DNA from 3 places in the Streptomyces cyaneofuscatus genome. Region 3 is predicted to be linked to each of the others. Evidence: riboswitches for the same ligand, from Rfam matches in the RefSeq annotation. Region 3 holds a riboswitch; each other region holds the start of a gene.
What was found. Region 3 has a riboswitch for cyclic di-AMP ahead of R2B67_RS12910 (C40 family peptidase). Riboswitches for the same ligand answer to the same signal wherever they lie in the genome.
Positions count from the first base shown of each region.

Region 1: another riboswitch for cyclic di-AMP. It lies ahead of R2B67_RS01355 (transglycosylase SLT domain-containing protein); the one in region 3 lies ahead of R2B67_RS12910 (C40 family peptidase).
Region 2: another riboswitch for cyclic di-AMP. It lies ahead of R2B67_RS03280 (LysM peptidoglycan-binding domain-containing M23 family metallopeptidase); the one in region 3 lies ahead of R2B67_RS12910 (C40 family peptidase).

Region 1 covers NZ_CP137002.1:337,836-347,505, forward strand. The annotation lists gene R2B67_RS01340 (NAD(P)H-dependent amine dehydrogenase family protein) at 1-8, shown strand, start outside; gene R2B67_RS01345 (carboxymuconolactone decarboxylase family protein) at 5-484, shown strand; gene R2B67_RS01350 (GMC oxidoreductase) at 545-2,194, opposite strand; gene R2B67_RS01355 (transglycosylase SLT domain-containing protein) at 2,356-3,195, opposite strand; cyclic di-AMP (ydaO/yuaA leader) riboswitch at 3,199-3,354, opposite strand; gene R2B67_RS01360 (FAD-dependent oxidoreductase) at 3,838-5,199, shown strand; gene R2B67_RS01365 (SpoIIE family protein phosphatase) at 5,243-7,852, opposite strand; gene R2B67_RS01370 (hypothetical protein) at 7,938-8,552, opposite strand; gene R2B67_RS01375 (helix-turn-helix domain-containing protein) at 8,773-9,670, shown strand, end outside.
Region 2 covers NZ_CP137002.1:810,940-820,609, forward strand. The annotation lists gene R2B67_RS03270 (STM4011 family radical SAM protein) at 1-374, shown strand, start outside; gene R2B67_RS03275 (SGNH/GDSL hydrolase family protein) at 378-1,205, opposite strand; gene R2B67_RS03280 (LysM peptidoglycan-binding domain-containing M23 family metallopeptidase) at 1,368-2,345, opposite strand; cyclic di-AMP (ydaO/yuaA leader) riboswitch at 2,349-2,509, opposite strand; gene R2B67_RS03285 (tyrosine-protein phosphatase) at 2,921-3,733, shown strand; gene R2B67_RS03290 (DUF6126 family protein) at 3,738-3,914, opposite strand; gene R2B67_RS03295 (helix-turn-helix domain-containing protein) at 3,958-4,566, opposite strand; gene R2B67_RS03300 (aspartate aminotransferase family protein) at 4,626-6,023, opposite strand; gene hpnH (adenosyl-hopene transferase HpnH) at 6,092-7,111, opposite strand; gene R2B67_RS03310 (phosphorylase family protein) at 7,117-7,764, opposite strand; gene shc (squalene--hopene cyclase) at 7,764-9,670, opposite strand, start outside.
Region 3 covers NZ_CP137002.1:3,040,800-3,050,469, forward strand. The annotation lists gene R2B67_RS12900 (M23 family metallopeptidase) at 1-158, shown strand, start outside; gene pcrA (DNA helicase PcrA) at 249-2,687, opposite strand; cyclic di-AMP (ydaO/yuaA leader) riboswitch at 3,003-3,170, shown strand; gene R2B67_RS12910 (C40 family peptidase) at 3,169-4,398, shown strand; gene R2B67_RS12915 (hypothetical protein) at 4,491-4,844, opposite strand; gene R2B67_RS12920 (C40 family peptidase) at 5,110-6,237, shown strand; gene R2B67_RS12925 (GNAT family N-acetyltransferase) at 6,279-7,046, shown strand; gene R2B67_RS12930 (LuxR C-terminal-related transcriptional regulator) at 7,056-7,751, opposite strand; gene R2B67_RS12935 (ATP-binding protein) at 7,748-9,046, opposite strand; gene R2B67_RS12940 (PspC domain-containing protein) at 9,245-9,670, shown strand, end outside.

The sequences.
Region 1 (9,670 bases), 2.7 Mb from region 3:
CGGCATGATCATCGACATTCCGGAGGGCCAGGAGCCCATCGGTTACGTGTGGGGGGAGATGGTCCCCGGCATCGGCATGGCCGCCGCCACCTTCTCGATGTCCGTGTACGAGCACACGACGCTGGGCCTGCGGGAGTTCGAGGCGGCCCGGCTGCGGATCGCGCAGATCAACGGGTGCCTGTTCTGCCTGGACTGGCGGACGGAGCGGGACGGCGCGAAGGTCGAGGAGGAGTTCGCTCAGGCGGTGACCGAGTGGCGTACGACGGACGCCTTCGACGCGCGGACCCGGCTGGCGGCGGAATACGCGGAGCGGTACGCGCTGGACCACCACGGTCTCGACGACGCCTTCTGGAAGCGGATGACCGCGCACTACAGCCAGGTGGAGATCGTGGAGCTGTCCATGAGCATCGGCTCCTGGCTGGCGTTCGGGCGGCTCAACCATGTGCTGGGGATCGACGCGGTGTGCGTGCTGCCGGGTCACTGACGGAGTCCGGGGCCGCCGGGTTGGCACTCCCGGCCCCGGGCTCTCCGTACGCCCGGTGGATCAGCGGCGCATATCGGTGGCGATGATCCGCTCGATGTTGCGCTCGGCGAGCGCGGTGATCGTGACGAACGGGTTGACGCTGACGTTGCCGGGGATCAGGGCGCCGTCGATGACGTACAGCCCCGGATAACCGTGCAGCCGACCGTAGTTGTCGGTGGCCTTGTCGAGGACCGCTCCGCCCAGCGGGTGGTAGGTGAGGTGGTCCCCCCAGATCTTGTAGGTGCCGAAGAGGTCCGTGCGGTAGATCGTCCCCTCCTTCTTGTTGATCTTGTCGAAGATGGTCTTCGCGGCGTCGATCGACGGCTGCTTCCACGCCGTCTGCCAGTTCAGTTCGGGCCTGCCCGCCGCCGCGTTCCAGGTGAACTCGGCCCGGTGGGGGTTCTTGGTGATCGAGAGGTAGAACGAGGCCCAGGTCTCGATCCCGGTGGGCAGCGGAGCGACTTCGGCGAACGCTCCGCCGGCGTCCCAGTTGTCGATGCCGCCGGTGGGGATGGACGACTGCACCTTCCCCGTCGGGTCCCAGAGGTGGTTGGCCCGGCCGCACATGACGTTGCCGTTGTCGCCCCAGCCCTTGCCGACCTCGTTGTTCAGGCCGGGCAGCGCCCCGGTCGCCTTCAGCCCGACGAGCAGCTTGCTGGTGCCGACGCTGCCCGCGGCGAAGAAGACCCTGTCCGCCGTGACCGTCTTGGTGACGGCGGTCCGGCCGGTGGTGTCCAGCTGGTCGATGAGGACCGTGTAGCCGCCGCCGGAGGCCGGGGAGACGCGGGTGACCTTGTGCAGGGGGCTGATGGTGACCCGGCCGGTGGCCTTGATCCGGTCGATGTAGGTCTTCTGGAGCGACTTCTTGCCGTAGTTGTTGCCGTAGAGGATCTCGGCGTCCAGCGCGGACTTCGGGACGGTCCCGGCCGCCTCCTGCTTCATGTAGTCCCAGTCGTACACGGCGGGCACGAAGAGGAACGGGAAGCCGGAGCGCTGGGCGTGCTTCCGGCCGACCCGTGCGTACTGGTAGCAGTCGACGGAGTCGAACCACACGGGGTCGATGGTGGTGACGCCGAGGTCCGCGTTGGCGCGCGGGTAGTACGTGCTGTACATCTCGGCGGCGTTCACCGACGGGAGGATGGCGGCGAAGTTCTCCCGCTTGGGCGTGACGGCCATACCGCCGTTGACCAGCGAGCCGCCCCCGACGCCGCGCCCCTGGTAGACGGTGATGCCGGCGAACTCCTCGGCGTCCAGGATGCCGGTGTAGCGGTTGACGTTCTTGTCGATCGGGAAGCCGAGGAAGTTGCTCAGCGGCTGCTTGGTCCTGGTGCGCAGCCAGAAGGAGCGGTCGTCGGGCTTGGTGGTGTTGGCGAAGATCTTGCCGTCCGCGCCGGGGGTGTCCCAGGCCATGCCCATCTCGACCATGTGGACGTCCGTGCCGGCCTGGGCGAGCCGGAGAGCGGCCACCGAACCGCCGTAGCCGGTCCCGATGACCAGCACCGGCACATGGGCGCCGGATCCGATGGGGGCCGCTGCCGCGCGGGGCGTGGCCCAGACCGGCGTGGTGGGTCCGGCGAGCGCCGCGACCCCGAGAAGAGAACCTGTTCCTGTGATGAATCTTCGACGCGATACACCCTTGGGGGCGTTGTTGTGCAGGGTAGTGTCGTTCATGTGACATCCCTCACTCTCGACAGAGTGCAACAGGTTCTACTGTCGATCGCGTGGTAAGTCACTAGAAACTTGGGGGTAACTTCCCCCTGCGGATGCGCACGCCCGAGGGGCCCCGGACCGTGCGGTCCGGGGCCCCTCGGATGTGAGCCTTCGTCCAGCGATCAGTAGGCGCCGAAGACGTTGTCGATCGAGCCGTACCGGTCGGCGGCGTAGTTGCACGCGGCGGTGATGTTGGCGACCGGGTCGTAGCTGTCGGTCGAGGTGCCGGGCACGTGGTACGCCTGGAACGTCGGGTCGATGACCTGGAGCAGCCCCTTGGACGGGGTGCCCTTCACCGCGTTGGAGTCCCAGTTGTTGATGGCGTTCGGGTTGCCCGAGGACTCGCGGATGATGTTGCGGTGGATGCCCTCGTAGCTGCCGGGGATGCCGTGCTGGGCCATGACCGCCAGCGACTCCTTGATCCAGCCATCGAGGTCGTTGGTGTACGTGGCGGGAGCGGCGGCGGCCGGGGCGGCGGCGGGCGCGGCCGTGGTGCGCTCCGAGCGGTCGGCGCGCTCCGCCGTTGCGGTGCGCTCGGCGGCCGGGGCGGCCTCGGCAGCCTTGGCGGCCTTGGCGTCTGACGGGGCGGCAGCCTTGGCGCCGATGGTCAGCGTGATACCCGGGTGAATAAGGTTCGGGTTCTCACCAACGGCCTTGCGGTTGCCTTCGTACAGCTTCTTCCAGCCGCCGTTGACGGAATACTCGCGGGCGATCTTGGAAAGCGTTTCGCCGGACACCACGGAATGCTTGGCGGGCGCGGCCTTCGTCACGGAATTCGCCTGGGCGGTCACGGAGACGGGAGCGACCGCCTTTTCCGCGGCGACGGAGTGCGCGGGGGCGGCGGAGGCGGTGGTGGCGCCGAGCACGGGGAGGGCCAGAACGGCTCCACCTGTGGTCACGGCGGCGATGCCGCGGCTCAGCGAGACGGACTTGGGACGGCGGTGCTTACCCTGTGCGGGCATGGGGAATTTCCTCTCCGGCGCCTACGAGGTGAGCTGTCGGGTTCAGACGGGAGATGTCTGGCCGCATGGACGTGCGACTTCACCCCTAGCCGTTCCGGAGACCGGATCGGCGGCTTACCTGGGTCCCCCGCTCCTGCCGTACGTGGGTGGGTTTCGGATTCCCGGACGGCGGCAGGATTCGGCGTTCCATCCGGATTGAGCGTGACCGTAGGCGAAAAGCGCCGAACAGAACAAGCCCCGAATTCCGGATGACCTTTCTCCGCAAGATCGAATTACGGAATTCCCGGCCGCGCCCGTTCCGTCACGGTGTCAACTTTCTTGGCACAGAAGGGAACCGAACCTTCCGATTCCGCGTCCGCACCCCCGGACGTGACGCTCACCACTTCGTACGGGGCTGACCGAAAAGGGCGCGGTCAAAACAACCCAAGAAGCTCAATAGCCCTTTTATGGAAGAGGGGGTTAAAAGGCCGAAATCGCCCATACCGCCCCACCGAAACGGACTTTTCGGGCGGTTCCGTAGGCCGGGTCGGAGGCCCCGCGCGGCCAGGGCTTACGGTGTGGGGTGGAGACTAGTAAGCCAACCCTTACCTCCGACGTACGCTGTACCTGCCCGCGTTCGCCCGCCTTAAGGATCACCACGCCATGACACGCCCCGTCCGCGTCGCCATTGTCGGAGCCGGCCCTGCCGGTATCTACGCTGCGGACGCGCTGCTCAAATCCGAGGTCTGCCAGGACCCGGGTGTCTCGATCGACCTGTTCGAGCGCATGCCCGCACCCTTCGGCCTGATCCGTTACGGCGTGGCCCCCGACCACCCCCGGATCAAGGGCATCGTCAAGGCGCTGCACCAGGTGCTGGACAAGCCGCAGATCCGCCTCTTCGGCAATGTGAGCTACCCGAACGACATCGACCTGGACGACCTGCGGTCCTTCTACGACGCGGTGATCTTCTCGACCGGCGCCGAGGCCGACCGGGCGCTCGACATCGCGGGCATCGAGCTGGACGGCTCCTACGGCGCGGCCGAGTTCGTCTCCTGGTACGACGGCCACCCCGAGGTGCCGCGCACCTGGCCGCTCACCGCGGAGAAGGTCGCCGTCCTCGGCGTCGGCAACGTGGCGCTGGACGTCGCCCGGGTGCTGGCCAAGACGGCCGACGAGCTGCTGCCGACCGAGATCCCGGACAACGTGTACCAGGGCCTCAAGGAGAACAAGGCGCTGGAGGTGCATGTGTTCGGGCGGCGTGGCCCGGCGCAGGCCAAGTTCAGCCCGATGGAGCTGCGCGAGCTGGACCACTCCCCCAACATCGAGGTCATCGTCAACCCCGAGGACATCGAGTACGACGAGGGCTCGATCGCCACCCGGCGGGAGAACAAGCAGGCCAACATGGTCGCGCAGACCCTGGAGAACTGGGCGATCCGCGATGTCGGCGACCGCCCGCACAAGCTCTTCCTGCACTTCTTCGAGTCCCCGGTCGAGATCCTCGGCGAGGACGGCAAGGTCGTCGCGCTGCGCACCGAGCGCACCGAGCTGGACGGCACCGGCAACGTCCGGGGCACCGGCAAGTTCACCGACTGGGACATGCAGAGCGTCTACCGGGCCGTCGGCTACTACTCGGAGGAGCTGCCGAAGCTCCCCTTCGACGTGGCCTCCGGCACGGTCCCGCACGAGGCGGGCCGCGTCATCGCCGGGGACGAGCACATGGCGTCGGTCTACGTCACGGGCTGGATCAAGCGCGGCCCGATCGGCCTGATCGGCCACACCAAGGGTGACGCCAACGAGACGGTCGCCTGCCTCCTGGAGGACCGCGCCGCAGGCCGTCTGCCCGAGCCGGCGACGCCCGCCCCGGAGGCCGTGGAGGCCTTCCTGGAGAGCCGCAACGTCCGCTTCACGACGTGGGAGGGCTGGCACAAGCTGGACGCCCACGAGCAGGCGCTCGGCGTCGCCCAGGGCCGTGAGCGCATCAAGGTCGTGGAGCGCGAGGGCATGCTGGACGCCTCCGGCGCCTGATCAGGGCCGTCGCAGGGCCGTCGCAGAGCCGTCACCGCTCGGCTCAGGCCGGGTCCGGGGTACTCGTCGTGCCTCCCGGGCCCGGCCCGCGGAACGTCCGCCACAGGTCCGGCGGGGCGGTGTCCCGGGACGGCTGCGGCGCCTTCTCCGGGAGGTGCGTCCAGCGGGCGGCGACCAGGAGCGCGATGTCGTCGGGCCGGTCGGTGGCCTGCCGGGCCTCCCCGATCACCCGGTTCGCCAGCTCGGCCAGCGGGACCGGGCCGATCCCGGCGATGGTGGCCCGCAGCCGTTCGATGCCCTCGTCGATGTCGGTCCCGGGGCGTTCGATGAGCCCGTCGGTGAACAGGGCGAGCATGTCGCCCGGATCGAGTCGCAGCTCCGTGACGGGGTAGGTCGCCTGCCCGTCGATGCCGAGCACGATGCCGCCGGCCAGGTCCAGCACCTCGGTCCGGCCGTCGGGGTGCCGCAGCACAGGCTGCGGGTGGCCCGCCCGTACGGCACGGGCCCGCCCGGTGAGCGGGTCCAGCACGATGTAGCAGCAGCTGGCGAACTGGCCCGGGTCGAGATCGATGAGCAGCCGGTTGGTGCCGCTCATCACCTCCTGCGGGTCATGGTTGCTGAGGGCGAACGCCCTTACCGCGCTGCGCAGTTGACCCATGGTGGCGGCCGCCGAGACACCGTGCCCCTGGACGTCGCCGATGACCAGGGCGAGTTCGTCGCCGGTCTCGATGACGTCGTACCAGTCGCCGCCCACCTCCATGTCCTGGGTGCCGGAGAGATAGCGCCCGAGGGTGTCGACCCCGTCGACCTCCGGCAGCCGGTGCGGCAGCAGGGCGTCCTGGAGCCCCCGGGCGAGCGCCGACTCGCTGTCGTACCGCTGGGCGCGTTGCAGGGCCTGGGCGATCAGCCCGGCCAGCGCGGTCAGGACGGTGCGCTCCTCGGGGCTGAACCCCCGGGGCCGGTCGAAGCCGAGGATGCACGAGCCGACGGGCCGCCCCGACGCGATCAGCGGGAGGAAGGCGCGCGCGCCGACGTCGGTCTCCATCGGGATGCCCGGATAGGCGTCGGCCAGGCGCTGCATGGATTCGAAGAAGATCGGGCGGCCGGTGGTCAGGGTCTCCACGCCGGGGATGGAGACGTCGAGCCCGACCCCGTCGAAGCGGTCGAGGAACCCCTTGGGGAACCCCGTCTCCCAGGCGAGGTGGAGGTGACGTTCGCTCAGCAGGTAGATGGCGAGCTGCCGGCCGCCGAACGCGGGCAGCAGCTCCTCGGTGACCACGGCGGAGACCTGACGGGCCGTGACCGCCTCGGTGAGCGCGATGGCCAGGGCGACCGGGCGGTAGAGCGCGGAGGAGCGGTCGGCGGTGGAGCCGATGCCCAGCCCGGGCGTGGTGACGGACCCGGGCGCGTACGCCGGCCGTTCCGTGGCCTGGAAGACCGCGCTCAGCCCGTCGTGGCCGGGGTACAGGGAGACCGAGAGCCAGACCGACGGGGCCCGCCGGGCGAGGAAGTGGACGGGTTCGTCGGAGATCAGGGCCGCCCGGCAGTGGTCCTCGTACGCCGGATGCCCGAACCACGGCAGCACCTCCCACACGACGTGGCCCACCAGCTCGGCGCGGGGGAGGTCGAGCAGCTCCTCCGCGAGCGCGTTGGCGTAGGTGATGCGCCCGATCCGGTCCAGGGAGACGATCCCCCGGGGCAGCCGGTCCGCCGCCTCCGCGATGACGGGTCCCGCGCCGAAGTCGACGACGAAGCCGGTCAGATGGCTCTCCGCGCTCTCCCCGTCCGGGTGGGTCCAGCGGCCGGAGAGCTCCAGCAGGTGGTAGCGGCCGTCGGGCCCGCGCAGCCGCATCCTCCGCACCACCGGGTCGGCGGACTCCACCGCCTGCCGGGCCAGGGCCCACAGCCCGTACACGTCCTCCGGTACGAGGCGTTCGGCGAGGGCGTCGACGGTGCCGGGGAACTCCGCCGGCTCCGTCCCGAAGATCGCGCACAGGTCGTCGTCCGCGGTCAGGCCCCCGGAGTGCAGGTCCCAGTCGAAACTGCCGACCCGGACCGGGGGCGCGGGGGCGGCAGGCAGCTGGACGGGGATCGGCTCCTTCTCCCAGACGACGGGGAGGGACCGCGACTCCAGATCGGTGAGCGCGGCCCCGAGGCGGTGGCCCAGGCGCAGCAGCCGCTCCCCGTCGGCGGGAGCGATCTCCTCGCCCGGGGTGGCGGTCCGCAGGACGGCCATCACGCCCATGCTGCCCTGCGGGCCGGTGATCGGGACCCACAGCGAGCCGAACGGGAACGGCAGCCCCGCCATCAGCTGGGGAAACCGCCGCATGCCCTCCTCCGCGTCGGCGAGCAGCACGGGCCGCCCTGAGCGGTAGGCCTCGGAGACGGGGAACGGCCGGTTCACGTGCATCCGCCACCAGGGCCGGAACAGCGGCCCCGGCAGTCCGGCGAGGACGGCGAGGCGCAGCAGTCCGGGCGTCCCGGAGCGGAGGTAGATGCCGCCCGCGTATCCCCCGGCGGTCTCGACGGCGCTGACCACCCCCTGCGCGAGTACGAGGGACAGCTCGTCCGGTACTCGGCCGCCGTCGTCTTGCCCGGCCGCGGCCCCGTCTCCGGGGGACGGGGCGGGCCGGGTCTCATCGTGCCGGGTCACACAGCCAGCATGCTCCCCGCAGCGGGGGCCGCGCACGTCGGCGGACCGGCCGGAACCCCGTGCCGGCCGCTCCGCCGACGCGGTCTCAGTGCAGCTTGGCGACGGCGGTGCCGGTCGTCTTCCGGAATCCCTTCAGCGGGGCGCCGTCCAGGTCACCCAGCTGTCCCCACTCCAGGACGGTCACCGTGCGGCCGTCCCGGCCGACGGAGTGGAGGCCGATGTCGGTGGAGCCGACCTCCGGGTAGGACGTGTCGATGCTGTACACATGCGCGCCCTCCTCCACGTTCACCCGGCCGTGGTAGCGGCTGACGCCCTCCAGGCCGGGCTCCTGCTCCTTCAGCCGGTCGAGGCAGGTCGCCAGCGCGGTCCGCAGCTCGGCGGCGAGCGCCTTGGCCTTCGCGGCGGTGGGGGCGACGGTGATGGTCTGCCGGGCGCCGGTGTCCAGCTCGGTACGGAAGTCCCGGTGGCGGGTCCCCTTGGCCGGGATGGTCCCCGCCGTGCAGACGGAGCCCTCCTCGGGCAGGCCCTTGTGCACCGGCCCGGCGGTCCAGGGGGTGAGGGAGGCGGGCCACTGCCCGGCGGAGAGGAACTTCGGCGCGGCGGGGGCGGCGGCCGCGGGGGCCGTGGGCAGTGCGGTGGCGGCGAGGCCGACGATCGCGGCGGTCAGGAGTGCGGTGCGGAACGTGCGGGTGGTGCGCATGGTGGTGATCCCCGTTCAGATGGTCGAGCGGTCGGTCGGTGGAACGGCACCAGCCTGGGGCGGGCCTCCCGGCGGCGACAAGCACGACACGGGTTCCGACGGCCCTGGAACCGTCCCACCTCCGGTGACGTGGGTGTTCTCGGCGGGGTGGAACGCCTTGGTGGGACGGCCGGGGGAGGTCGAGCGGGTGTCGGGTGACGAGGGAACGGGCGGTCGACGGGTGGGTGAGGAGCTCGCACGGGAGGTGCTGGCGGGCCGGCTGCGGGAGCTGCGGGACGGCTCAGGCCGGACGTACGCGTCGCTGGCCCGGCGGATCGGGGTCAGCGGCTCGACGCTCCACCGCTACTGCACCGGGCAGACCGTGCCGGCGGAGTTCGCCCCGGTGGAGCGGCTGGCACGGCTGTGCGGCCGCACCGTCGAGGAACGGCAGGCGCTGCACCGGCTGTGGCTACGGGCGGACGCGGAACGGCTGGAGCGGCAGGAGGCGGGCGCGGCCCCGGGTGCCGAGGAGTCGGGCTCTTCGGCGGACCCGGATGCCGAGAAGGCCAGTTCTGCGGCGGACCCGGATGCCGAGGAGGCACGTTCTGCGGCGGGTCCGGCATCCGAGGCTCTGGGCACGCCCGGTGCGGAGGCCCTCGGCGATTCCGGTGCGCCCGGCGCCACCTCCGTACACCGCGACGGGGACCGGTCCGCGCCCGTACCCCCGGCGCCCCGCTCCCCCGTCGTACGCCGGTGGGCGCCGGTTCTCGCCGTCTGCGCGGCCGTCGCCGCCCTGGCCACCGGTCTGGTCGCGGGCTTCGGCGGGCCCGCGCGGCCGGAGCGCCCCGAGCGGCAGCCACCGGTGGCTCGGCCCGCCGCTCCCCCGTTCACCTGGACCACCGACGACCATGTCTGGCGGTACGGCTGCGGGCACGAGTATCTCGTCGCCCGTCCCCCGGGCGCGGTCCCGCCGCCACCGGCCGAGGCGGACGCGGAGCCCTGGGCGCAGGCGCTCGGCGCGGTGCACGCGGGTGAGACCGGCGTACGGATCACCCTCCAGGGCACGGGCGAGCGGGCGGTGGTGCTGGAGGCGCTGCGGATCCGGGTGGTCGCGCGGCGGGGGCCCGCCGAGGGGCAGG
Region 2 (9,670 bases), 2.2 Mb from region 3:
TGGACCCGCTCTTCCCCTACAGCCGGCATCCGCACCGCTCGGCCGGGCTGCCCTGCCGGACGGGCGAGTCGGTGATCTCGGTGGACGGTGACGGCACGGTGCGGCGCTGCCACTTCGTCAAGGCGGAGCTGGGCAACCTCTACGACGGCAGCTACCGCGCGGCGCTCGGTCCCCGGGCCTGCCCGCTGGCCGTGTGCGACTGCCACATCGGCTACGTACACCTGGAGACGCTGCCGCTGTACGACGTGTTCGCGGGCGGCGTCCTGGAGCGGATACCCGCCGGGTCCGGCGTGGGCCCGGGGCCGGACCCGGCACCGGGCGGACCCGTGGTCCCCGGCCCGTCCCGGCGTACGCTCCCGCTCCTCAACCCCTGATCCCTACAGCGGCAGCAGGTCCGGCCGCTTCGCCTCGACGTGGTCGCCGGACGACTCGCCGCGCAGCCGCCGGCCGATCCACGGCACGAGGTACTCCCGCGCCCACTGGATGTTGTCGCGCCGCTCGTCGAAGGGGCGGCGCTGGGCCTGCGGCGGCCAGGGCTGGTCCGGGTCGGCCGGCACCTCGTGGCCGAGGACCTGGGCGGCGCGCAGCGCGACGCGGGTGTGGCCCTCGGGCGACAGGTGGAGCCGGTCGGCGTCCCATGCGCGCCGGTCCTGGACCGAGCGCAGCGACCACAGGTCGAGCACGGGGCACTGGTACCGGTCGGCGATGGCCCTCAGGTGCACGTTGTACGTGGCGATCTTGCCGCGCATGTGGCGCAGCACCGGAACGCCCCGGGTGTCGAACCCGGTGGTGACCATGACGGTGCCGACCGCCTCGGTCAGGTCCGCGACAGCCCGCTCGAAGCGCTCGGCCAGATCGTCGGGGTCGGTGCCGGGCCGGATGATGTCGTTGCCGCCCGCGCAGAAGGTGACCAGGTCGGGGGCCAGTTCCTTGGCGCGGGGCAGCTGCTCCTCGACGATCTGGTCGAGGAGGCGTCCGCGTACGGCGAGATTGGCGTAACGGAAATTGCCGTGCCGGGTCTCGTCCGGGTTCGTCGCCGCGTCGGGGGCGGGGAGCCGGTCGGCGAGCAGAACCGCGAACCGGTCCGCCCAGCCGACAAAGGTGCCGTCGGGGCCGGGGTCGCCGACGCCCTCCGTGAAACTGTCCCCGATCGCCGCGTACGACCCGATGATGTTCTGCTGCTGGGTTCTCGAATCGTCTGCCACAAGCACATATCCTGCACCGTTCAATGTGACCTACGCGACCGTAATACGGGGTTGACGGGTGGTGACATAGACCACCCGGTCAGATTTCGGTAAAGCCGGAATAAGTGGAGGGGCGGTGCGCCGCCGCGCACCGCCCCTCGATCACTTCTTCTCGCCCTGGGGTCAGAGGGAGACGCCGTGCTGGCGCAGGTAGGCGACCGGGTCGACGTCCGAGCCGTAGCTCGGGCCGGTGCGGACCTCGAAGTGGAGGTGCGGGCCGGTGGAGTTTCCGGTGGAGCCGGAGAGGCCGATCTGCTGGCCGCCGGTGACGGTCTGGCCGGCGGAGACGCTCAGCGAGGACTGGTGGGCGTACTGGGAGTACATGCCGTCCTCGTGCTTGATGACGACCTCGTTGCCGTACGAACCGCTCCAGCCGGCCGAGACCACGGTGCCCGGGCCGATCGCCTTGACGGGGGTGCCGGAGGCGGCCTGGAAGTCGGAGCCGGTGTGGTAGCCGCTGGACCAGCTGGAGCCGGAAGCGCGGTACTGGGTGGTGACGTTGGCGTTGTCGAGCGGCGCGGTCCAGCCGGAGCCGGTGGACTCGGAGGAGCCGGTCTGCGTGGAGGCGCCGGACTCGGCGGCGGCGTCGGACTCGTCGGCCGAGAGGGTGTCGGCCTTCGGGGCCGGCTCGGCCTTCTTCGGGGCGGCCTTCTTCGGCGCGGCGGCCTTGGGGGCCGGGGCGGACTTCTTGGCCTCCGAAGGCGCGGCGGTGCCGGTGGCCTTGGCGCCGAGGGTCAGCTTCATGCCCGGGAAGATCAGGCCGGGGTTCTCGCCGACGGTCGAGCGGTTGTCCTGGTACAGCTTCTGCCAGCCGCCCTTGACCTGGTGCTCGGTCGCGATCTTCGCGAGGTAGTCGCCGGAGACGACGGCGTACGTCTTCGGGGCGGCCTTCTTCGCCGTGGCGGGCGCGGCCTGCGGTGCGGCCTGCTGGGCGCTCTGCGCGGCGGCGGGCTGGACGGCGGGGGCCGCCTTCTCCGCGGCGTGGGCGCCGGTCGCGCCGAACAGCGGGAGGGCGAGTACGGCGCCGCCGGTGCCCGCGGCGAGGACGCCGCGGTGGATCGGGCCGGACTTGGGACGGCGGTGCTTACCCTTTGCGGGCATGGGGAAGTTCCTCTCCGGCGCCTGCGAGGTGAGCTGTCGGGTTCGGGCTGGAGATGCCCGGCCGCCGGATGGCGGCTTCACCCCTAGCCGGTCCGGATCGCTCCGGGCCGGCGGCTTACCTGGTTCCCCCGCTCCTGCCACACGTGAGTGGGTGGGTGCGAATTCCGGGCGGCGGCAGGATTAGGCGGTCCGTCCGGATTGACGGTGACCGTAAACGAGTGAGGACGACGGGAACAAGCCGTCGGTTGCGCCCCGGAATCATCGATTCAATTTCGCTCCGGATTTCCCGTCACCCTCCGTGGATTACGGATCTTGGCTTTCCGTGCGGATCCCGGGAAATAGCCAGGGCGCCGCCGCCACGGTCCGTCACGGATATGATCCCGCTCACCTACGGAATCCCATCTCCCCCATTAGCAGGGCATGTTCTACGAAATGCACCAATACGGACATGCCGTCGACGCGACCCCTGACACCCCGTCAGACTTCCGATGATTGCCCCGTGAACCGATGTCGTATCGTCACAGGAGCGCCCTCGCCGGAGAGCCGCGCCGACGCCGAAGATTCCAGGAGCCACCGTGACGCAGCAGGTGCCGCAGGTCCCGCCGACCGAGACCGAACTGACCGGAGTCCGCAACTTCCGTGACGTGGGCGGGCTTCCCACCGAGGACGGGCGGCGCACCGCCTTCGGCCGGCTCTACCGCAGCGGCCACCTGGCGCACGCCACCGCCGAGGACGCGCTCTTCCTCGGCGGACTCGGGCTGCACACCGTCTTCGACTTCCGCAATTCCGCCGACCACAAGCTCGACGGGTACGACATCGAGCTGGCCGGTGTCCGCAATGTCAGTATTCCGCTCTCCGACCCGGCCGACGGAGCAGAGTTCTGGCGGCTGGTCCGCGACGGGAACATCGAGCAGCTGCGCTCGATCCTGGCGAACGGCAAGGGCACCGAGCGCATGATCACCATGTACCGCTCGACCATCGTGGACCGCACCGCCGAGCACAGCCGCGTCCTGCACGCCCTGGCGGAGGACAGCGTGCCGGCCCTGATGCACTGCGCGGCGGGCAAGGACCGGGCCGGCCTGTCGATCGCGGTCTCGCTGCTCGCGGTCGGCGTCGAGCGCGAGGCGATCGAGGCGGACTACCTCAAGTCCAACGATCCGCACCGCCGGTACAAGGTGAAGCGCACGGACATGTCGGAGACCGGGATGTCCCCCGAGGTGATGGAGCTCCTCAATCCGCTCTTCGGGGCGCAGGCCTCCTACCTCGCGGCGGCGTTCGCGGCCATCGACGACACCTGGGGCACGACCGACCGCTACCTGTCGGAGGGGCTGGGCGTCTCCCCCGAGACCCGGGAGCGGCTGCGCGAGCGCCTCCTCGACCAGGGCTGAGCGCCTACTCGGCGCCCGCCACCACGAAGAGCAGGTAGAGGAAGGCCGCGATCACGTGGCCGACCACCAGGTAGGCGAAGAGCCGGATCACCAGACCGCGCGGCATCCGGCGCTCCTGCGTGTCCTTCGTGGCCTTCGGGCGCCTCGGGGTCAGCGGGTCGTAGTGCTCGGAATCGGACATGACGGTCCTCTCTGCCGGCCTCGCGGCCGGGGGAACGAAGGGGTCAGCGCGCGTGGAGCGCGTTGCCGAGGCAGAGCTCGGCCGCGGGGCTCTGCAGCAGGGAGTGGACGAAGAGCAGCTCCGCCCCGCCCCGGTCCAGGGCCGCGATCCGGTGCGGCGTGAGCGAGTCGAAGTGGGCGCTGTCGCCCGGGTCCAGATCGTGCACGGTCTCCCCCAGCGCGACCCGCAGCCGCCCGCCGAGGACGTACAGCCACTCCTCACCGGGGTGCACCCGCACCAGATCGCCCTGGGCGCCGTACGGGACCCGGACCCGCAGCGCCTGCATGGCGCGGCCGGAGCCGCCGGCCCTACGGTACATCCAGCCGTCCGCCTCGGCGCCCTCGAAGGCGCCGCCGCGGATGACCGCCTCCCGCTCGGGCGGCTTCTCGCCGAGAAGCTCGGAAACCGTCGTACCGTAGATACGGGCGAGGCCCAGCAGCATGGGCAGCGAAGGCTGCCTGCGGCCGGTCTCCAGCCGGGAGAGGTGGGCCGGGGAGAGTCCGGCCCGCTGGGCGGCGGTCTCCAGGGTGAGACCGCGGCCACGGCGCAGGTCGCGCAGTCGGGGGGCGACGCCGGGGAGCTCGTCGGCCGCCCCTTCGTCCGGAGGGTTCATGCGTCCATTGGGCCAGGAACTTTCCTCCCGGGCAAATAAATTGCCCCGGAGGCAAAATTTCAGCGGTTGGCCACGGCCTGCTTGACCAGGGTCCGGCCGAAGTCCCACATCAGGCCGCCGCCGCTGTGCGCGTCGTCCATGACCTCCGTGAACGCCGCCACGAAGCGGTCCACCTCCGCCTCCCCGATGATCAGCGGCGGGATCAGCTTGATCACTTCCAGGTGGTCGCCGGAGACCTGGGTGAGGATGCGGTGCTTCTGGAGCAGCGGCACCACGACCATCTGGGCGAAGAGCCCCTTGCGGGCCGCCTGGAGCATGGTCCAGCGGCTGCGGAGCTTCAGCGAGGTGGGGCGGCCGAACTCGATGCCGATCATCAGCCCGCGCCCGCGCACCTCGTGCAGCAGCTCGTAGCGGTCCACCAGGGCGGAGAGGCGCTCCCGCAGCAGATCACCCGCCCGCCGGGCGTTCGCGACGGTCTCCTCGTCCTCCATCACCGTCAGCACGGCGAGCCCCGCCGCCATGGCCTGGGCGTTGGAGCCGAAGCTGGCGGAGTGGACGAGGACCCGGTCCATCGAGGAGTAGACCTTGCGGAAGATCCAGTCCTTGCCGAGCGTCGCGCCGACCGGCACATAGCCGCCGGAGAGCGCCTTGGCGACGCAGACCAGGTCCGGCTCCACGCCGTCCTCGTGCTGGTACGCGTAGAAGTCGCCGGTCCTGCCGAGCCCGGTCTGCACCTCGTCGGCGATCAGCAGCGCCTTGTGCCGGTGCAGCAGCTCCTGCGCCTCGCGGAGGAAGCCGGGCGGTGCGGCGTGCACGCCCTTGCCCTGGATCGGCTCCACGACCAGGGCCGCCACATCCCCGCGCTTCAGCTCCCGGCGCAGCGCGTCCAGGTCGCCGAGCGCGATCGGGGTGTCGGGCAGCAGCGGGGCGAAGCCGTCCCGGAAGCCGCTCTCGCCGTTGACCGAGAGGGAGCCGGTGGTCAGCCCGTGGAAGGCGTGGGTGCAGTAGAGGACGCGGGGCTTCCCGGTGGCGTACCGGGCGAACTTCAGCGCCGTCTCGACCGCCTCCGTACCGCTGTTCCCGAAGAAGACGCGGTCCAGGTGCGGGCTGTGGCCGAGCAGCTTCTCGGCGAGGAGCCCCGGCAGCGGCTGGCAGTCGAAGCGGGTGAGGTCGGCGAGCTGGGCGTCGAGCACGTCGTGCAGGGCCCGGCGGACGACCGGGTGGTGCCGGCCGATGCCCATCACACCGAACCCGGCGAGCATGTCGAGGTAGTCGTTGCCCTCCGCGTCCCAGAAGTACGCGCCCTCGGCCCGTTCGTAGACCTTGTCGAAGCCGATGGTGTGCAGCATGCGCGGCAGCTGGTGGTTGAGGTGGCGCGCGTGCAGCTCGTACCGCTCGTGCCCGCGCTCCGCGAGGAGCCGTTTCAGGTCGAAGCCCTGGGGCCCGCCGTCCGTCATCGCCCGCTCTTCTCCTTCACTGCGTTTGCCGAGGGGGCCGGCCGCCCGGCCCCCTCACCGTCACGACGTCACCGGTTGCTGCTGATGGTCTCCCGCGCCGCGCGCAGGGACTCCTTCAGCGACCCCATGGTGGCGAGCACCGCCGTGGGTTCGTAGCCGCAGTGCGCCATGCAGTTGGCGCAGCGCGGGTCCTTGCCCCGGCCGTACTTCTCCCAGTCGGTCTCCTCGATGAGCTGACGGTACGTCGGTACGTAGCCGTCGCTCATCAGGTAGCAGGGGCGCTGCCAGCCGAAGAGCGAGTAGTTGGGGATCGCCCACGCGGTGCACGGGAAGTCCGCCTTGCCCTCCAGGAAGTCCAGGAAGAGCGGCGAGTGGTTGAGCCGCCAGCGGGCCCGGTTGCCGCCCGCGAAGGCCTTCTTGAAGAGTTCGCGGGTCTGCTCGACGCCGAGGAAGTGCTCCTGGTCGGGCGCCTTCTCGTACGCGTAGGCGGGCGAGATCATCATCTCGTCGACCTTGAGGTCGTCGTTGAGGTAGTTGAGGACCTCGACGATGGTCTGCGGGGTGTCGGTGTTGAAGAAGGTGGAGTTGGTGGTGACGCGGAAGCCGCGCGCCTTGGCCTCCTTCATCGCGGCGACGGCCTCGTCGAAGACGCCTTCCTTGGCGACCGACTCGTCGTGCCGCTGCCGCAGTCCGTCGATGTGCACGGCGAAGGCGAAGTAGGGCGACGGGGTGAACTTGTCGAGCTTCTTGCGCATGAGCATCGCGTTGGTGCAGAGGAAGACGTATTTCTTCTTCGCGACGAGCTGGCGCACGATCTCGTCGATCTGCGGATGCATCAGCGGCTCGCCGCCGGCGATGGAGACCATGGGGGCACCGGATTCGAGGACCGCGCCCACTGCCTGGGCGACCGGCATGCGCTGCTTCAGGACACCGGCCGGGTGCTGGATCTTCCCGCATCCCTCGCACGCGAGGTTGCAGGCGAACAACGGCTCCAGCTCGACGATCAGCGGGAACTTCTCACGCTTGCGGAGCTTCTGTTCGAAGAGATACGTCGCGACCTTGATGGACTGGCGGAGCGGCATGGCCATCTGGCTCACCTCCTGGGGAGCAGTAAAGATCGGTGCCATTCGTAAAAAGCCGGTAGGACGGCACGGAGAACACGGAAGGCCGATATTCCACCGCGTACCGTGCCGATTCGGACGAGCTCATGCTCTGGAGCGTCCACGACCACCCGGACGGCCGCAACCGGGCGCGGCCCGTGGCACAGGGCGGTACGCAGTGTGGCTGCGGATTCCATGTCCACCGCGACGGCCCCGGTGGCCCGCAGCGCGGCCCGCTCGGGGCCGCGTACGACGTGGTCGGAGCCGGTGAGCGGGCCGGTGTGGACGGTGGAGCCGGGGGCGGCCCGGGCCAGGGCGGCGACCAGCAGCCCGGTGCCGGTGCAGGGGGTGGCGCCGTCCGCGTCCCGGGTCTCCTCGGCGACGACCAGGTCCCCGGGGTGCATCCCGGGGGCGAGGCCGGCGCAGAAGCCGGAGGCGATGACGGCGGCGTCCGATAGGCCACCGGGGGCGAGGGCAGCCGCGACGGCCGCCTCCGCCGCCCGGGGGCCCATCCCGGTCCGCAGGACCCGTACCGGGCCGCCAGGCCGCCTGCCGCTGCGCAGGGCCAGCTGCTCGATGCCCAGCGCGCAGGCGACCAGCAGCGGCGCCTGAGGGGGCGCGGCCCCCGGTGCGCCGGCCATCAGGCCCCCTGGGCGGCGCCCGTACGGTCGGCGAACGGGTCGCCGTACACGTAGCGCCCGAGTGCCGTCAGGGGGAAGACCTGGCGGTAGAGGTGGTAGTTGATCGAGAAGTCCCAGGGGAAGCCGGTACCGGTGAAATACGGCTCGTCCCAGGAGCCGTCGGCCTGCTGGGCCTCGGTCAGCCAGGTGACCCCGCGGGCGACGGCCCGGCTGTCGCGGCGGCCCGCGGCGAGCAGGGCGAGCAGGGCCCAGGCGGTCTGGGAGGCGGTGGACTCACCGTGCCCGATCCACTTCTCCTCCGTGTACGAGCGCAGGTCCTCGCCCCAGCCCCCGTCGTCGTTCTGCACGGACTCCAGCCAGGTCACCGCCCGGCGGATCGAGGGGTGCGCGGCGGGCAGTCCGGCCGCGACCAGCGCGGGCACCACCGACCCCGTCCCGTAGACGTAGTTGACGCCCCAGCGGCCGAACCAGGCGCCGCACGCCTCCTGTTCGGCGAGCAGCCACTCGATGCCCCGCCGGGTACGGGGATGGGCGCCGAGCCCCTCGACGGCGAGCATCTCCACCACATGGCCGGTGACATCGGCCGACGGCGGGTCGATGACCTCGCCGAAGTCGCAGAACGGCAGGCGGTTGGGGAAGGGGCTGGTGTTGTCGGCGTCGAACGCCCCCCAGGCCCCGTTGCGGGACTGCATTCCGAGGTTCCAGCGCACCCCACGCTCGATGGCGGCTTCCAGCCGGGCGGGGTCGGGGTGGCGCACCCGGCGCAGCGCCAGGACGACTTCGGCGGTGTCGTCGATGTCCGGGTAGTTGTCGTTGTGGAACTCGAACGCCCAGCCTCCGGGGGCGAGTTCGGGTTTGCGTACGGACCAGTCGCCGGGCCGGGTGATCTCCTCGGCCAGCATCCAGTCGGCGGCCTTCACCAGCGCCGGGTGGTCGGGTCTGAGTCCGCCGTCGACCAGGGCGATGGTGGCCAGGCAGGTGTCCCAGACGGGCGACTGGCAGGCCTCGACCATCCGGGCGCCGTCCTCGCGGTGCACGGCGAACCGGTCCAGCGAGGCCAGGCCCGCCTTCATCACGGGGTGGTCGAGGTCGTAGCCGAGGAGGTGCAGGGCGATGATGGAGTAGACGGCAGGGGGCTGGATGCCGCCCCAGCAGCCGTCGTTCTCCTGGCGCTCCACGATCCACCGGGCGGCCACGTTCATCGCGATCCGGCGCAGCAGGCGCGGGGCGACCCTGTGGTAGAGGTGCAGCCCCTTGTCCAGCCGTTGGAAGAGGCCGTCCCAACTGGCCGCCGGAGCAAGCTTCCTGGGCGGACTGGGCTCGGCGGGATCGGTGTGCAGCTCGTCCAGGGCGAAGGGCGCGGGCCGCACCGGGCGCTTGGCGGAGACGATGGTCAGCGGCACGATGGTCTGGCGGGCCCAGCAGCCGAAGTCGTAGATGTTGAGCGGGACCCACTTGGGGAAGAACATCAGCTCGGGCGGGAGTTCGGGGAGGTCGTCCCACTTCCACCAGCCGAACAGGGCCAGCCAGATCCGGGTGAAGACGCGGGCGGCCGCGATGCCGCCCTGCTCCCTGATCCAGGCGGAGGCGCGGGCCATGTGCGGCTCTTCGGGGCGGTCCCCGGCCAGCCGCAGGGCCACATACGCCTCGATGGTGGCGGAGAGGTCGCTCGGTCCGCCGTAGAAGGTGTTCCAGGTGCCGTCACCGAGCTGTTCGCCCCGGATGAAGAGAGCGGCCGCCCGGGTGGTCTCCGGGTCCTGGATCCCGAGGAACTGGCGCAGGAGCAGGTCCTCGGCGTCCATCGTGACGTTGGTGGCCAGGTCGCCCTTCCACCAGCCCTGCTCGTCCTGTCGGCCGAGGAGGTGGGCCACGGAGCGTTCCGCGGCCTGCCGCGCGGCGGCGGTGA
Region 3 (9,670 bases):
TCCGGTCCGGCCCGGTGAAGGCCGGTGACGTCATCGCGTACGCGGGCAGCTCCGGCAACTCCACCGGCCCGCACCTGCACTTCGAGGTCCGGCCCGGCGGCGGCGCGTCGATCGACCCGCTGGTGTGGCTGCGGAGCCACGGCGTCAACCCGACCTGACGGAGAACGTACGAACATACGGAAGAGGGGCGGTACGGCTTCAGCAGAAGCCCGTACCGCCCCTCTCGCGTAATCCCCGTACGCCCCGCCCTACAGCTTCTCGACCGGCGCGTACCGCAGGAGCAGCTTCTTCGGGCGCTCGTCGCCGAAGTCCACCGTCGCCTTGGCCTGGTCGCCGAACCCTTCGACGGCCGTCACCGTGCCGAGCCCGAACTGGTCGTGCGTGACCCGGTCCCCGACCACCAGCGTGACCGTGGGCTTGTCCGTGGTGCGCCGGGTCGCGAAGCCCGAGGGGCCGGAGCGGGCGCGCGAGGAGGAGAGCGAGGACGTGATGCCCGAGGTGGGTCCGGCCGGGGCGGCCATCGGGCCCTTGCGCTTCCACTCCAGGTGCGCTTCCGGGATCTCCTCCAGGAAGCGCGAGGGCGGGTTGTACGAGGGCTGGCCCCAGGCGCTGCGCATGGCCGCCCGGGTCAGGTAGAGCCGCTCGCGGGCGCGGGTGATGCCGACGTACGCCAGGCGGCGCTCCTCCTCCAGCTCCTTGGTCTGGCCGAGGGCCCGCATGTGCGGGAAGACGCCGTCCTCCATGCCGGTGAGGAAGACGACCGGGAACTCCAGGCCCTTCGCCGTGTGCAGGGTCATCAGCGTGATGACGCCGGAGCCGTCCTCGTCCTCGTCGGGGATCTGGTCGGAGTCGGCGACGAGCGCGACCTTCTCCAGGAACTCCGCGAGCGTGCCGGCGCCCTCCTCCTCCCCGCGCTCCTGCTCGAACTCCAGGGCCACGGCGGCGAGTTCCTGGAGGTTCTCGATACGGGTCTCGTCCTGCGGGTCGGTGGAGGCCTGGAGCTCGGCGAGATAGCCCGTGCGCTCCAGCACCGCTTCCAGCACGACGGCGGGTCCGGCGCCGGACTCGACGATCGTACGGAGCTCCTCCATCAGCGTGTTGAAGCGCTTGACGGCGTTGGAGGAGCGGGCCGCCATGCCGTACGCCTCGTCGACGCGGCGCAGCGCCTGCGGGAAGGAGATCTTCTCGCGCAGCGACAGGGCGTCGATCATGGCCTCGGCGCGGTCGCCGATGCCGCGCTTGGGCACGTTGAGGATGCGGCGCAGCGGGACGGTGTCCTCGGGGTTGGCGAGGACGCGGAGGTAGGCCAGGACGTCCCGGACCTCCTTGCGCTCGTAGAAGCGCACGCCGCCGACGACCTTGTAGGGCAGGCCGACGCGGATGAAGATCTCTTCGAAGACACGGGACTGGGCGTTGGTGCGGTAGAAGACGGCGACGTCGCCCGCCTTCGCGTCGCCCTTGTCCGTCAGTCGGTCGATCTCGTCGGCGACGAACTGCGCCTCGTCGTGCTCGGTGTCGGCCACATAGCCGGTGATGCGGGCGCCGGAGCCGGCGTTGGTCCACAGGTTCTTGGGGCGGCGGCTCTCGTTGCGCTCGATGACCGCGTTGGCGGCGGAGAGGATCGTCTGCGTGGAGCGGTAGTTCTGCTCCAGGAGGATCGTCTTCGCGCTCGGGTAGTCCTCCTCGAACTGGAGGATGTTGCGGATGGTCGCGCCCCGGAAGGCGTAGATCGACTGGTCCGCGTCACCGACGACGCACAGCTCGGCGGGGGCGTCCGCCTCCCCGGCCGGGCCGACCAGCTCCCGTACCAGCGTGTACTGGGCGTGGTTGGTGTCCTGGTACTCGTCGACCAGGACGTGGCGGAAGCGGCGGCGGTAGTGCTCGGCGACGTCCGGGAAGGCCTGGAGGAGGTGGACCGTCGTCATGATGATGTCGTCGAAGTCCAGCGCGTTGGCCTCGCGCAGGCGGGCCTGGTAGAGCGCGTACGCCTGGGCCAGGGTCTTCTCGAAACCGTCGGCGGCCTGCCCGGCGAAGGTCTCCTCGTCGATGAGCTCGTTCTTGAGGTTGGAGACCTTGGCGGTGAAGGACTTCGGCGGGTAGCGCTTGGGGTCCAGGTCGAGATCGCGGCAGACCAGGGCCATCAGGCGCTTGGAGTCGGCGGCGTCGTAGATCGAGAACGACGAGGTGAAGCCGAGCTTCTTCGACTCGCGGCGCAGGATGCGGACGCATGCGCTGTGGAAGGTCATGACCCACATGGCGTTGGCGCGCGGGCCCACCAGCTGCTCGACGCGCTCCTTCATCTCGCCGGCGGCCTTGTTGGTGAAGGTGATCGCGAGGATCTGCCCCGGGTGCACCCCGCGCTCGGCCAGCAGGTGGGCGATGCGGTGGGTGAGCACCCGGGTCTTGCCCGAGCCGGCCCCGGCGACGATGAGCAGCGGGGACCCGGCGTGCACGACGGCGGCGCGCTGCTCGGTGTTCAGCCCGTCGAGCAGCGCGGCGGCGTCGATGACCGGGCGCGGGTGGCCGTCGCGGTAATACCCGTCCCGGGGCGGCGGGGGCGCGTCGTAGACGCCCTCGAAGAGCCCCTCCGGCACCGCTTCGGGTGCGTGGTCCTCGGGGGGCGGCGGCGGGCCGTCCTCCGTGGGCTGGAGGCCGGTCAGGAAACTGTCGTCAAAGAGGCTGCTCATCGCCTCCCGAGTCTAGGCGGCCGCACTGACAACGTTCGGCCGAAGGCCGGAAGCGATACCGGAAGCGATCCGGAACCGACCCGGAAGGGACCCGGAAGGGACCCGGAAAGGGCCGTTCCCAGCCGTACGCACGGAGAACGGACGTCCACGTTCCGTGAAGGAACGCCCGGCCGGAGGGGGCGCACGGCTCCCGATCCGAGAAGGTCACGAAAATGTATCGGGCATATCGCTCATCCTCCTTCCCAGCGGTGCCACCGGTTGGCTAGCGTGCTCGGTCAGGTGATCCGTAATCTCCCTGAGACGAACCGCGTCTCACGGTCACCTCTGCCGAATCCGTGCTGCCCTCCCGGCAGTTCGGAACCGGGGACCCACACGCACAACCGGGGTGAATCGGTCCGTACCCTCGCACAACGGACCGTAGGGCAGCCTTCCGTTCCGTCCGAACCCGACAGCTAACCCGGTAGGCGGTCCACGGAAGGAGATGCCGGTCTTGGCATCGCATCGCAAGCCGCGCACGAAGGTGCGCACGACCACCCCCGCCGTCGGGTTCACGACGGCCGCGCTGGCCTCGGTGACGCTGCTCTCCACGCAGAGCGCGACCGCCGCCCCCGTCGAGCCGAAGCCGGCCATCGAGGACGTCCAGAAGAAGGTCGACGAGCTGTACCGGCAGGCGGGCAGCGCGACCCAGCAGTACAACCGGGCGAAGGCCGCCTCCACCGCCCAGCGCGCCAAGGTCGACACGCTGCTCTCCGACGTGGCGAAGCGGACCGAGAAGATCAACGAGGCCCGCCGGGAGCTGGGCGCCTTCGCCGCCGAGCAGTACCGCACCGGCGGCATCGCGCCGACCGCCACCTTCTTCCTGGCGGACGACCCGCAGGCGTACTTCGACCAGAGCCGGCTGATGAGCCGGTCCACGGAGCGGCAGCAGAAGGCCGTCGACGACTTCCGTACGCAGCAGGCGGCGGCGTCGAAGAAGCGCGCGGAGGCCGTGCAGAGCCTGGAGTCGCTCACCGAGACGCAGACCACGCTGCGCTCCAGCAAGCAGCAGGTGCAGAACAAGCTCACCGAGGCCCGGTCCCTGCTCGCGAAGCTGACCGCCGAGGAGAAGGCGCGGCTGGCGGAGCTGGAGCGCAAGAAGGAGGCCGAGGCCAAGGAGAAGGCGGAGAAGCTGGCCCGCCGCCAGGCCGCCGAGGCCAAGGAGCGCGAGGAGCGCGAGGCGGCGGAGAAGAAGGCCCGCGAGGAGGCTGCGAAGGAGTCCGGCGGGGACAGCGGCTCCGGCTCCGGCAGCGGTACGGGTACGGGGACGAGCCCGGGATCCGGTACGGGCACGGGTACGGGGACCGGTACGGACGGCAGCTACGCCGCGAAGGCCGAGAAGGTGCTGGCCTTCGCCCGCGCCCAGATCGGGAAGCCGTACGTGTGGGGGGCCTCGGGCCCGGCCTCGTACGACTGCTCGGGGCTGACGCAGGCGGCCTGGCGGGAGGCGGGGGTGACGCTGCCCCGGACCACCTGGGACCAGGTGAAGGTGGGCACGCGGGTCGCCACGTCCGACCTTCAGCCGGGGGACCTGGTCTTCTTCTACGACGACATCAGCCACGTCGGCATCTACAAGGGCGACGGGATGATGATCCACGCCCCGAAGCCGGGGGCGAACGTCCGCGAGGAGTCGATCTACTACATGCCGATCTACGGCAGCGTGCGCCCGGCGTAGTGCCGGAGGTCCCGGGCCGGCCGCCGAGAGGCCGGCCCGGGAACCCTCAGGTCCAGAGCCCGGGACCCCTCAGGTCCAGAGCCCGGGACCCCTCAGGTCCAGAGCGTGGCGATGAAGATGTTGGCGACCGTCAGGCCGCCGACCGCCGCGAACGCGCCCTTCTCGACCTTCTCCTCGTCCCGCTTGACGTAGACGAGCGCGAGGATGACGACGAGGAGCGCCAGCTTCACGCCGATCTTGATGTTGTTCACGGTCTGGTCGTCGGCCTGGTTGAGCCCGACCAGGGCGACGCCGGTGACCAGCATGGTCAGCGCGCCGTGCAGCATGGCGGGAACGAAGCGGGCGGTGCCCGCGCCCATGGCCTTCATCTGGGTCAGGAAGCCGCCCAGCAGGGAGGCGATGCCGATGATGTGCAGGGCGACGAAGACATTGATGAGTACGTCCATGGCTCCGGAGCCTAGCCATGGCCAAAACTTTACCCAGCAGTGAGGCAAGCCTTCCTCGACACCTTCGCCGGAACTGGGCGCCCCGTGCCCGAACCTGCCGGAATGATCAGTTCCGTATTGACGCCCCCGGTCATTCGGCAGCGCCGAAACGTCACATCCGGGCAATAGCTGTCATGGCGAACCTTTTCCGTGCGCCCGGCATAGCGTCCTTGCCGGACCTGCCGGTATCCCCCGGCGGGCAGCCGACAGGAAGGATGCCGCCCCCGTGGCCGCGCACCGGAAATCCGCTCACCGGAAACCCAAGCAGCGCCCGTTCACCGGCCCTGCTGCCCGCACCGCCGCCACCCTGGCGCTCGCCGGGGCCGCCACCGCCACCTCGGCCACCGGGGCCGGCGCCGCACCCGCCGAGCCCGCTCCCACCGCCGCCCAGGTCCGGGCGAAGGTCGACCGGCTCTACCACGACGCCGAGGTCGCCACCGAGAAGTACAACGGGGCGAAGGAGAAGGAAGCGGCCGCCACCAGGGCCGTCGACGCCCTGGCCGACGAGGCGGCCCGCCGTACCGACCGCCTCAACACCGCCCGCCACACGCTCGGTTCGATGGCCACCGCCCAGTACCGCACCGGCACCCTCGACCCCGCCCTACAGCTGGCGCTCTCCTCGGACCCCGACAGCTACCTGGAGCGCGCCGCCCACCTGGACCGGGCGGGCGACCGGCAGGCCAGCCTGCTCAGCAACATCCGGCGCCAGCTCTCCGGCATCGCCCGGGTCAAGGCCCGCGCCGACCAGGAGACCGAGGCGCTCGCCGCCCGCCGCGCCGAGCTGGACAAGCACCGCACCGCGATCCGGACGAAGCTGGCCGACGCCCGCACGCTCCTGGCCACCCTCACCGCCGCCGAGCGCGCCGCGTACGAACGCGCGGCCGACGCGGCCCACGGCGGCTCCCCGGCGACCTCGGCCGACCGGGCCGGGGCAGGCACCCCGGCCGACCGCTCCACCGCCCACGCCGACCGCTCGGCCCCCCGCGCCTCGGTCGCCGCCCCCAACTCCCGGGCGGCGCGGGCCGTCTCCTTCGCGCACGGGGCGATCGGCAAGCCGTACGTCTGGGGCGCGACCGGCCCCAACGCCTTCGACTGCTCCGGGCTGACCCAGGCGGCCTGGAAGGCGGCGGGCGTCAGCCTGCCCCGGACCACCTACACCCAGATCAACGCCGGACAGCGGGTCTCCCGCTCCGAACTGGCCCCCGGCGACCTGGTCTTCTTCTACTCGGGCATCAGCCACGTCGGCCTCTACATCGGCGGTGGCCAGATGATCCACGCGCCGCGCCCCGGCGCCCCGGTCCGCATCGCGCCTATCAGCCAAATGCCTTTCGCCGGAGCGACCCGGGTGGCATAGTCCCCGGCGCCGACCTCTCCCCCGCCGAAGGAACGTCCCGTATGTCGATGGCGAACGCCGTCCAGGAGTACGCCCGCACGCTCACGCTGCGCTCTTCCACCCACTACCGGGTGGGCTCGTTCACCGTCCGGTACAACCCGGGCTGGGAGCTGAAATACGCCAACTACGCCATCCCCGACCGGGATGCGGACCCCACGGCGGACGATGTGGCGGCCCTCGTCGACGCGTTCCGGGAGCGGGGGCGGCTGCCGCGCCTGGAGTTCCTGCCCGCCTGGGCCCCGGCCGTCGAACCGGCCCTGCTGGCCGCCGGGTTCGCCGTGGAGAGCCGGGCACCGTTGCTCGTCTGCGCCAGCGAGGGCCTCCGCACGCCGAAGCCGGTCGACGGTCTCCGCATCGCCGTGCCCGCCACCGACACGGAATTCGTCGACGCCGCCCGCATCCAGCACCACGGCTTCGGCGGCGCGGGCGAACCCGAGCCGGGAACGATCACCTGGCTGCGCTCGGCGGCGGCCGGTGACGGGGTCGCCGCCCTGGCCGCCCTGGACGGCGCACCGGCCGGGGCGGGCGGCTGCACCCTCCCCGTCGACGGCCTCAGCGAACTGGTCGGCCTCGCCGTCGCCGCCCCCTTCCGCCGCCGGGGCGTCGGCGCCGCGCTCTCCGCCTGGCTGACGGAACGGGCCCTGGACCAGGGATGCCGGGCCGTCTGGCTGGAGCCGGGCGACGCCGACGTGGAACGGATCTACGCGTCCATCGGCTACCGCCGGATCGGGGAGAAGGTCAACATCTCGCTCGAACCGGCCGGTCGTTGAGCGACGGCCTCAGACCAGCCGTCGCGCCGTCGCCCACCGCGTCAGCTCGTGCCGGTTGGAGAGCTGGAGCTTCCGCAGCACCGCCGAGACATGCGACTCGACCGTCTTCACCGAGATGAACAGCTGCTTCGCGATCTCCTTGTACGCGTATCCCCGGGCGATCAGCCGCAGCACCTCGCGCTCGCGCTGGGTGAGGCGGTCCATGTCCTCGTCGACCGGCGGGGCGTCCGTGGAGGCGAAGGCGTCCAGGACGAAGCCGGCCAGGCGCGGGGAGAAGACCGCGTCGCCCTCCTGGACCCGGAAGATGGAGTCGACCAGGTCGGTGCCGGTGATCGTCTTGGTGACATAGCCGCGGGCGCCGCCCCGGATCACGCCGATGACGTCCTCGGCGGCGTCCGAGACGGAGAGCGCGAGGAAGCGGACCGGGTGGTCGGCCGCGCCCATCAGCGGGGCGCAGCGGCGCAGCACCTCGACGCCGCCGCCGCCCGGGAGATGGACGTCGAGGAGGACGACCTCGGGGCGGGTCGCCGTGATGACGGTGACGGCCTGGTCGACGTCGGCGGCCTCGCCGATCACTTCGACGCCGGTCTCCTCGGTGCGGCCGATCTCGGCCTGCACCCCGGTGCGGAACATCCTGTGGTCGTCGACGAGCACGACCCGTACCCGTCGCTCCGGGCCCCCGGTGGCTTCGGTGTTCTCGGTCATTCGCTCGCCCTTTCCATCTCCAGCTCGACCTCGGTACCCCCGCCGGGCACCGAACGCAGCCGGGCCGTGCCGCCGTTGCGCTGCATCCGGCCGATGATTGATTCTCGTACGCCCATGCGGTCGGCGGGAACCTCGTCCAGGTCGAAGCCCGGCCCCCGGTCCTTCACGGAGACGAAGACCGTGGCGCCCTCGACCTCGGCGAAGACCTGCACGGCACCGCCCTCGCCACCGTACTTGGCGGCGTTGACCATCGCCTCGCGCGCGGCCTGCATCTGGGCACCCAGCTTGTCGTCGAGGGGGCAGTCGCCCACGACCACGACCTCCAGGGGGACGCCGTGCTTGTCCTCCACCTCGGCGGCGGCCCGCTTCACGGCCTCGGCGAGGGTCTCCGGTTCGTCGTCCTCGTCCTTGCCGGTGCCCTCGGGGTTGTAGAGCCAGTTCCGCAGCTCGCGCTCCTGGGCCCGGGCCAGCCGTCTGACCTCGCCGCCGTCGTCCGCGTTCCGCTGGATCAGGGTGAGGGTGTGCAGGACGGAGTCGTGGACGTGGGCGGCGACCTCGGCGCGCTCCTGGGCGCGGATGCGCATCAGGCGCTCCTCGGAGAGGTCCTGGACCATCCGGACCAGGTAGGGGCCCGCGAGCAGGGCGATGCCGGTGAGGACGGCGATGGCGGCGGTCAGGACGTTGCCCAGCTGGGCGGCCGAGCCGCGCACCACCATGAAGACGGCGAGGCCGAGGCCCACGAGGGCGACCCCGGCGAGCGCGCGGGCCAGTTGCAGCAGCCGGCGGCGGCGGCCGACCTCGATCCAGCGGGCGCGCCGCGCGTTGTCCGCCTGGCGCCAGACGAGGACGGAGCCCGCGCCGATGAGGAGCGTCGGCCAGATGTAGCGGTCGGCCTCGCTGCCCATGTCGACGTTGGCGACGAAGACGACAGCCCCGATGAGCAGGGCGACCAGCGCGAAGACCTGGCCCGGGTCCGGCTTGCGGAGCTTGCGCCGGCCGTCCGCCGCGGTCTCGAAGACCGAGCGCGGGGCGTGGACGCCACCGACGCCGCCGACGCCGAGGGGGACGACGATCCAGAACACCGCGTACAGCAGGGCGCCCAGGCCGTCGCTGAGGAAGAGCCCGAGGAAGACGAACCGGACCCAGGCGACCGGCAGCCCGAGGTGTCCGGCGAGCCCGCGCGCGACGCCGCCCAGCATCCGCCCGTCGGCGCTGCGGTACAGCTTGCGCAGCGGCGGCTCCTCCGGGTCGGAGGCGAGTGAGCTGTGCGCGGCTCGGGCGGTGGCGGCTGGCATACCCCGATCGTCACACGTGGTGGGTGCGGGAGGCATCAGGGTAGTCCCCCTGATCGACCCTGAGGCCAGCCCTACCCCGAGGCCCGCCCCCGAGGCCCGCCCCTGAGGGGTTTCCGGCATGACCCCCGGCGCAAAATCAGGGACCGGCCAGGGTCGGTGCGGCTCCCGCCGGCCGGTCCGGACCGTCACCATGGAGGTATGACCGCTCCCTCGGACGCCGCCCCCGGCGTCGCGCCCCCCGACGCGCCCCGACCGCAGCTGCGGCGCAGCCCGCGGCAGAAGGTGGTGGCCGGGGTCTGCGGCGGACTCGGCCGGTACTGCGACGTGGACCCGGTGATCTTCCGGATCGTGCTCGGTGTCCTCTCGGCAACCGGCGGGATCGGCCTGATCTTCTACGGCTTCGCCTGGCTCCTGCTGCCCCTGGAGGGCGAGGAGGAGAACGAGGCGCGCCGGCTGCTGTCGGGCCGGGTCGACGGGGCGTCGCTGGTGGCGCTGCTGCTGGCGCTGATCGGCTGCGGGCTCTTCCTGTCGATGCTGGGCAACCGGGGCATGCTGGCGTTCGCGGCGCTGCTCACGGTGGCCGTGGTCGGCTGCTCGGTGTGGACGCAGTCCCGAAGGACGGCG